Regions from separate parts of the Streptosporangium sp. NPDC087985 genome, predicted to be linked through region 2. Evidence: riboswitches for the same ligand, from Rfam matches in the RefSeq annotation. Region 2 holds a riboswitch; the other holds the start of a gene.
The links. Region 2 has a riboswitch for S-adenosylmethionine ahead of ACIN94_RS24980 (aminotransferase class V-fold PLP-dependent enzyme). Riboswitches for the same ligand answer to the same signal wherever they lie in the genome.

Region 1: it holds a riboswitch for S-adenosylmethionine, as region 2 does, so the genes downstream of both, thrC (threonine synthase) here and ACIN94_RS24980 (aminotransferase class V-fold PLP-dependent enzyme) in region 2, are expected to answer to the same signal.

Annotation. Positions count from the first base shown of each region.
Region 1 covers NZ_JBIUTQ010000005.1:355,293-359,704, reverse strand. The annotation lists gene ACIN94_RS14750 (S1 family peptidase) at 169-1,719, shown strand; SAM riboswitch class I at 2,059-2,199, shown strand; gene thrC (threonine synthase) at 2,214-3,509, shown strand; gene ACIN94_RS14740 (MoaD/ThiS family protein) at 3,533-3,808, shown strand; gene ACIN94_RS14735 (cold-shock protein) at 4,140-4,340, shown strand.
Region 2 covers NZ_JBIUTQ010000016.1:98,507-102,918, forward strand. The annotation lists gene ACIN94_RS24970 (SAM-dependent methyltransferase) at 1-417, shown strand, start outside; gene ACIN94_RS24975 (cytochrome P450) at 458-1,657, opposite strand; SAM riboswitch class IV at 1,732-1,847, shown strand; gene ACIN94_RS24980 (aminotransferase class V-fold PLP-dependent enzyme) at 1,900-3,186, shown strand; gene ACIN94_RS24985 (NADH-quinone oxidoreductase subunit D) at 3,204-4,400, shown strand.

The sequences.
Region 1 (4,412 bases), on a different contig from region 2:
GCTCCGATCGCTCCCTGGCCGGAAAACGTCATCCGCGTGGCGTGCGGCTTCTGCGTCCTTGACCGGCAACGGCTGAATTAAGGTGGCGTTGCCTGTATCGCATGATCAACGAGTGATACGAGGCGATCTCCCCCCTCATGCTGGAAAGCCGAGGTCGAGGAGAGACCCATGCCCCGCAGACACAGCGTTACCACGGGATGCGTTCTGGCGATCACCGCCCTGACCCTGACGGCCGCTCCGGCCGTCGCCCAATCCCGCACGTCCCGCACACCAGACGTCGCAGCCGCTGTGGTCGCCGCGAAACCGCCGCCGGGCATGCTGGAGGCACTCCAGCGCGATCTCCATCTGACCAGGCAGCAGGCCCAGACCCGCCTGCTCAACGAGATCCGCCTGGCGTCGGTCGAGGTGCGGCTCCGCGGGGAGCTCGGCAGCGACTTCGGTGGCTCCTGGCTGTCGGGAGACCTCGCACAGACCCTCGTGGTGGCCACCACCAATGAAGGCCACGTCCCCGCGATCGTCTCCAAGGGGGCCCGGGCCGAGATCGTCAAGCGGCCGCTCACGGAGCTCAACGCGATCATCGACAAGGTCGACGCCGCTCTGTCCGCCCACCGGAACGGACTGGTGCGTTATGTCGATGTGAGGACCAACAAGGTCGTCATCCTGTCCGACGCGCCCTCGACGACCGCGGCCGTCATCGAGGCCTCCGATGTGGATCCGGTCGCGGTGCGGGTGGTGTCGTCCATTGAACGGCCTCAGCTCTTCTACGATCTGGTGGGCGGCAACGCCTACTACATCAACAGCACCGAACGCTGTTCGATCGGTTTCCCCGTGACCAAGGGGACCCAGAACGGTTTCGTCAGCGCCGGTCACTGCGGGACGACGGGCGACACCACGGCCGGCTTCAACCAGGAAAATCAAGGCGTCTTCCAGGCGTCGACCTTCCCGGGCAACGACTACTCCTGGGTCGCGGTGAACGGCGACTGGACGCCCACGTCATCGGTGAGCAACGGCACCGGCGGCGTGGTGAACGTCGCCGGCTTCACCGCGTCCATCGAGGGCGCCTCGGTCTGCCGATCGGGCTCCACCACCGGCTGGCACTGCGGCACCATCCAGCAGCGCAACACCAGCGTCACCTACCCCCAGGGCACCATCAACGAACTGGTCCGGACCAACGTCTGTGCCGAGCCCGGCGACTCCGGTGGTTCCTTCATCGCCGTCGACCAGGCTCAAGGGGTCACCTCCGGCGGCTCCGGCGACTGCACCTCCGGGGGAGTCACCTACTTCCAGCCGATCGCCCCGATCCTCTCGGCGTACGGCCTGACCTTGATGACCAGCGCCGGTTCCACTCCGCCGCCACCGATCTCACCGACGACTCCGCCGACTCCGACGACTCCGCCGACTTCGAGCTTCTGCACCGGCTACGCGAAGACCGTCACCGGCACGCTGGCCAGCGGTAAATCCGCCTACCAGCCGAACAACCTGTACTACCGGTCGAACGCGAGAGGTGTCCACTCCGGCTGCCTGGACGGCCCCGACGGCACCGACTTCGACCTCTATCTGCAGAAGTGGAACGGCCGGGCCTGGGTTACCGTCGCCACCTCCGACAGTCCGAACCCCGACGAGAAGATCAGCTATACCGGCACGCCCGGCTACTACCGTTACCGCGTGAACGCATTCAGCGGCTCCGGCAACTACAGCCTGGGCTACAGCGCGCCGTAACCCACGCCCAGAGTGATCATCCTGGGGCGTGGATGACGGCGCAGGCCGGAAGTGGGACGGCGCTCCGCGCCGGACGGGTGATCGAATGCCCGTCCGGGGTGGAGCGCCGTTGGCTCTCCGAGAACGGACGGGACGCGGGGCGGTGACCCCTGACCCCGCCGTAGCGTTAATGATCCGGCTGCGGGCAGGTGTGGGCGGTCCGTTCCACGGCCGGCGGCTCTGATCCGGCTGTCCGACAGGTAACACGTTGCATCTCGCGGAGTGAGACATCTGGTCAGGGTGACGGGAAGGCGAGGTAGAGTGCGTACGACCTGCTCGTCAGGTCTCCAACTGAATATTTGCTCATCCAGAGGGGTGGAGGGACCGGCCCTGCGAAGCCCCGGCAACCCTCCCGGTTCAAGACTCGTGATCTGACGAGGTCGGCCGGGACAGGTGCCAATTCCGGTCTGCGACCAGGGTGGTCGCAGACGAAGATGAGGGAAAGGCCTCGCTTCATGGCGCTCGCAAGCAGTGAAACCACCTCCACCTCCTCGCTCGGCCGTGTCGAAGACACGCGGAGCCGGCGCTTCGGCCCCGCCGTGGCGCTGTCCTGTCGCGAGTGCGGTGCCCGCTACGACCTCGGTCCCGACTTCGCCTGTGCCGAGTGTTTCGGGCCCCTGGAGATCGCCTACGACTTCGGGCACGTGACCCGTGAGCAGATCGCCGAGGGCCCTGCCAGCATCTGGCGTTACCGCTCCCTGCTGCCCGTCCCGGCGGATGTGGCCACCAAGCCCAACATGAACCCCGGCTGGACCAGGCTCGTCAACGCCGGCAACCTCGCCCGCGAGCTGGGCCTGCGCTCGCTGCACGTGAAGGACGACTCGGGCAACCCCACGCACTCCTTCAAGGACCGCGTGGTGGCCATCGCCGTCGAGGCGGCCCGCAACTTCGGCTTCCACACCCTCTCCTGCTCCTCCACCGGCAACCTGGCGGGCGCGGTGACCGCGGCCGCCGCCCGGGCTGGGCTGGACGCCTGCGTGTTCATCCCCGCGGACCTGGAGCAGGCCAAGATCGTCATGGCGTCGGTGTACGGGGGCCGGCTCATCGGCATCGAGGGCACCTACGACGACGTGAACCGCTTCTGCTCCGAGCTCATCGGGGACGAGCTGGGCGAGAGGTGGGGCTTCGCGAACGTCAACCTGCGGCCCTACTACGCCGAGGGCTCCAAGACCCTGGCCTACGAGATCGCCGAGCAGCTCGGCTGGCGCATCCCCGACCAGATCGTCATCCCGGTCGCGTCCGGCTCCCAGCTCACGAAGATCGACAAGGCGTTCAAGGAGTTGATCGCACTCGGCCTCGTCGAGGACAGGCCGTACAAGATCTTCGGTGCCCAGGCCGAGGGGTGCTCGCCGGTCTCGGCCGCCTACAAGGCGGGCCACGACGTGATCCGCCCGGTCAGGCCCGACACCATAGCCAAGTCGCTGGCGATCGGGAACCCCGCCGACGGTCCCTACGTGCTGGACATCGCCCGGCGCACCGGCGGCGGGGTGGAGGACGTCACGGACACCGAGATCGTCGACGCGATCCGGCTGCTGGCCAGGACCGAGGGGATCTTCGCCGAGACCGCGGGCGGAGTCACCGTCGGCGTGCTGCGCAAGCTGGTCGCCTCGGGGCGGATCGACCCCGACGCCGAGACCGTGGTCCTCAACACCGGTGACGGTCTCAAGACCCTCGATGCGGTGGCGGGCCAGGCGCGCCCCACCGCTGTCATCCGTCCGTCTCTCGACGCATTCCGTACGGTTATCGCCTGAAAATATGTGAAAGGTACTGAGTTATGAGCGTTTCTGTGCGGATTCCGACTATTCTCCGGACCTACACCGACGGCTCCTCCGAGGTGGGTGGAGAAGGAGCGACGCTGCGCGAGGTTCTGCAGAAGCTCGACGCCGACTTCCCCGGGATTGGTGCTCGCATTCTTGATGAGACGGGCAAGATTCGCCGTTTTGTCAATGTGTACGTCGGGGATGAGGACGTCCGTTTCGCGGACAATCTCGACACGGCCACGCCGTCCGGCGTTCAGGTCTCCATCATTCCGGCGGTCGCCGGAGGCTGATCCTCGGCATCTCCAGCGGTGCCCGCACCGCATCTCCACGACACCCGCACCCGGCCTGGCCGCGTGCGGGTGTCGTGTCATGTGGGGGGGAGTCCGGGCCGGTGGCCCAGGAATGTGATTCGATTTCTGACCGAACAAACGCTCCGGCAAAACACGGTTCCGGCCCTGAATGCGTGCGTAAAGTAGTGGTTTTCTGATTGACTCTGTTGCCCCACGGTGTCCCACGGGTATCGTCGACAATGATCGACGTAGGCGATGTCCATGCCTCGAAGATTGGGGGCTTCGCGAGAGGAATGGGCGATGTCCTCAAGCCCAGTAAGAGGAGTCGGAAGTGGCGCAAGGCACCGTCAAATGGTTCAACGCGGACAAGGGCTACGGCTTCATCGCGGTCGACGGTGGTAAGGATGTGTTCGTCCATTACTCCGCGATCATGATGGACGGCTATCGTGCGCTCGAACAGGGCCAGCGGGTCGAGTTCGAGATCACCCAGGGCCAGAAGGGTCCCCAGGCGGAGTCCGTCCGGGCAGTCTGACGTAGCCGTTCCATCCATCCGTCGGGAAACGCCGGCAGATCCCGTGGCAGCGCGGTCCGCGCGGATCTCCCC
Region 2 (4,412 bases):
AGGCCCCGCGACGAGGCCTGGGCGTCGGTGATCGTACGGCTGGCCCGCGGGCGGGCGATCGCGATCGACTACGCACACCCTGTGGACGGCCGCCCGCCGTACGGAACACTGGCCGGTTACCGCGACGGGGCACTCGTCGCGCCCGTGCCGGACGGCTCGTGCGACATCACCGCCCACGTGGCCCTGGACGCCTGCGCGGCCGCCGGAGAGCGCGCAGGGGCCGTCACGACGGCCCTGACCACCCAGCGGCAGGCACTACGCGCCCTCGGCGTCACCGGCTCCCGCCCGCCCGTCGACCGCGCCCGCAGCGACCCCCGCGGCTACCTCCACGCCCTGGCCAGGTCCTCGGAGGAGGCGGAGCTGATCGCCCCCGAAGGGCTCGGCGCCTTCGGCTGGCTCACCCAGGACCGCCTCTGAAGACGGAGCCCGCAGACAGATCGGCACCGGGCGGGGTGGGTCAGACGCGGACCTGGAGGGACTCCAGGCCTCGGATGACGTAGCCGGGGCCCCAGGTGGGCTCGGCGGTCAGTTCGAGCTTCGGCGCCTTGCGCAGCAGCGCGCCGAACGACTCGACCAGCTCGATCCTGGCCAGCGGCGCGCCCAGGCAGAAGTGGATGCCCGCGCCGAAGGAGATGTGTGGGTTGTCCACCCGGCCGACGTCCAGGCGGTCGGGGTCGGCGAACACCTCGGGGTCGCGGTTGGCCGAGCCGAACAGCAGCGCCACCTCGGTACCTCGCGGGATGTCCACCCCGCCCACCGTGATGTCCTCCAGGACCCAGCGCTCGAACATCTGCAGCGGGGTGTCCCACCGCATCAGCTCCTCGATCGCCGTGGGCAGCAGGCCGTGGTCGGCGCGGAGGCGCTCCAGCTCGGCCGGGTTGCGGAACAGCGACCACCAGCCGTTGCCGGTGACGTTGACGGTGGCCTCGTGCCCGGCGTTGAGCAGCAGCACGCAGGTGCCGACCAGCTCCTCCTCGGTGAGCTTGTCACCCTCGTCCGCCACCAGGGCCAGCGCGCTGATCAGGTCGTCACCGGGGTCCGCCCGGCGGGCACGGGCCAGCTCGACGAGGTAGGCCGAGAACTCCTCCGCCGCGCGCACCGCGGTGTGCTGGGCCTCGACCGAGGGGCTGAGCTCGTACATCCCGCAGATGTCGGCGGACCAGGGCCGCAGCAGGTGCCGGTCGGCCTCGGGAACGCCGAGCATCTCGGCGATCACGGTCACCGGGAGGGGTTCGGCCACCTCGGCGATCAGGTCACCGCCGCCGCGCTCGACGAACCCGTCCACCAGCTCGCCGGCGATCCGGGCGACCTTGGGACGGAGCGCCTCGACCATGCGCGGGGTGAACGCCTTGGACACCAGCCGCCGCAGCCGGGTGTGGACCGGCGGCTCGACGTCCAGCATCCCGGCCCTGACCACCCGCCAGAACGGGTCCTGGAACTCGGGGTCGTCCGGCCTGCCGAACTCGGCGTGCGTGGCCACGTGCAGGTAGGAGCGGCCGAGCCTGCGGTCGCGCAGCAGCGCGTTGACGTCGGCGTGCCGGGCGATCAGCCACTGGCCGGTCGGCTCGAAGAAGCTGACCGGGCGCTGCCGCCTCAGCTCGTCGTAGACCTCGTAGGGATGGGCGACGAATTCCGGATTCCAAGGATCAAAGCGCACGTAAGCATCCTAATGTTGACTTAAGACTCAGTCTGCTTGTCCGGCCCGTGGCGTCGGTTATAGTTCCCCCCATAGGTCATGAGTGCCAGTGACAAGCCCCGGCTCGCTGGCCGGCAACCCTCGCGTCCGCGGCGGGGTGCCCCGGGTGAGGACCTGGTCCGGCACGAGGTGTGCCGGGCAAGCGCGGGCTCCACGCACCAACGCCATGGGTTGGGGTCCGATGACCTCCAAGGAGCCTTGGCGTGTCCGCACTGACGATCTCCACCACCGCCGCAGCCGTCCCCTCGACCCGCGTCTCCGACGATCGGCGGATCCCCAGGGTTCTCGGCTCGGACCTTGAGGTCCCCGCCAAGGGCGGCAGGCTCGTCCCCTACGCCAACCTCGACTACGCCGCCAGCGCGCCCTGTCTGGAGCCGGTGAGCGCCGCCGTCACCGCCGCGCTCCCGGCCTACTCCAGTGTCCACCGCGGCGCCGGATACGCCTCCCAGCTCACCACGGCCCGCTACGAGCAGGCCCGGAACACGGTCCGCTCCTTCATCGGCACGCGCCCCGGCGACGCGGTGATCTTCACGCGGAACACCACCGACGCGACCAACCTGCTGGCCCGCAGCCTGCCCGAGGGGACCACCGTCGTGGTCTTCGACACCGAGCACCACGCCTCGCTCCTGCCCTGGGCCGACACCGTACGGCTCGCGCCTCCCGCCCTCCCCGGCGAGGCGGTCCGCGCCGTCGACGAGGTACTGGCCGGGATCGACGGCCCCACGCTGCTGGTCGTGACCGCGGCCTCCAACGTCACGGGCGAGCTCTGGCCGATCGCCGCCCTGGCCCATATCGCCCACCGGCACGGCGCCCGCATCCTCGTCGACGCCGCCCAGCTCGTCCCGCACCGCCCTCTCAACCTGACCGCGCTGGACCTGGACTACGTGGTCTTCTCCGGCCACAAGCTCTACGCCCCGTTCGGCGCGGGCGCCCTGATCGGCCGCGCCGACTGGCTGTCGGAGGCGGAGCCGTACCTGCGGGGCGGCGGCGCGGTGAAGGCCGTCGACGACGACGGGACCGAGTGGCACACCGACCCCGAGGCCCGCCACGAGGCCGGCACCCCCAACGTCCTGGGCGCCATCGCCCTGGCCGCCGCCTGCGACGCGCTGACCGCCACCGGCTGGAGCGCGCTGCTCCGGGAGGAGGAGCGCCTGATCGGACGCCTCCGCGCCGGCCTCGCCGCCGTCGAGGGCGTCCACGAGCTCTCCCTGTGGGGACCCGGCCACCCCCGCGTCGGCATCGTCTCCTTCGTGGTGGACGGCTTCACCGCCCGCGAGGTCGCCGAGGTCCTGTCCGGTGAGTACGGCATCGGCGTGCGCGACGGCAAGTTCTGCGCCCACCCCTTCGTCCGGCACCTCCTCGGAGCCAAGGACGGTGGCTGCGACGACGTCACCGCCTCCGCCGTCCGTGCCTCGATCGGGATCGGCACCACCGAGGAGCACGTCGACCGTCTGGTCGCCGCCCTGCGGGAGCTTGTCTCGCGGGACTGACGTGGCAGCATGGTCCTATGACTGAGCGTCGCGCCGGAGACGGGCCCCGGGAGATCAGCGTGGGGATGGGCGCCGGAGCGAGCGCCGTGCAGGGAGCGCGGGGCAAGGAGCTGGCGACCGAGGACATGGTCCTCAACATCGGACCGCAGCATCCGTCCACACACGGGGTGCTGCGGTTGCGGCTCACGCTGGACGGAGAGCGGATCAGCGCGGCCGAACCGATCGTGGGCTACATGCACCGCGGCGCGGAGAAGCTGTTCGAGGTGCGTGACTACCGGCAGATCATCGTGCTGGCCAACCGGCACGACTGGCTGTCGGCGTTCTCCAACGAGCTGGGCGTCGTGCTCGCGGTGGAGCGGATGCTCGGCATGGAGGTGCCGGTCCGGGCGGTCTGGACGCGCACCCTGCTGGCCGAGCTCAACCGGGTGCTCAGCCACCTGATGTTCCTCGGGTCCTACCCGCTGGAGCTCGGCGCGATCACCCCGGTCTTCTACGCGTTCCGGGAGCGCGAGACCCTCCAGGCCGTGATGGAGGAGATCTCCGGCGGGCGGATGCACTACATGTTCAACCGGGTCGGCGGCCTCAAGGAGGACCTGCCGGAGGGGTGGACGGACCGGACCTCGCGCGCCGTCGCGGACGTGCGGCGGCGGCTGCCCGACATCGAGAACCTGATCGCCGGGAACGAGATCTTCCTGGCCCGCACGGTCGGGGTGGGCGTGCTGGACCGTGAAACGATCATGCAGTACGGCGTGAGCGGCCCGATCGCCCGTGCCTCCGGGGTGGACATGGACCTGCGCAGGGACGAGCCCTACCTCGCCTACGGCGAGCTGCCGGTGAAGGTCGTCACCCGGTCGGCCGGAGACTGCCACGCCCGGTTCGAGGTGCTGCTGGAGCAGGTGAAGGTCTCCCTGGACCTGGCCGACGCCTGCCTGGAACGGCTCCGGGAGCTGCCGCAGGGGCCGATCAACCAGCGCCTGCCCAAGGTGCTCAAGGTCCCCGAGGGCCACACCTACGCCTGGACCGAGAACCCGCTCGGCATCAACGGCTACTACCTGGTCTCCCGCGGCGAGAAGACCCCGTGGCGGCTGAAGCTCCGCTCGGCCTCCTACAACAACGTCCAGGTGCTGCGCGAGATGCTCCCGGGCCATCTGCTGGCCGACATGGTCGCCATCCTCGGATCGATGTTCTTCGTCGTGGGCGACATCGACAAGTGACGGGCGGGCGGC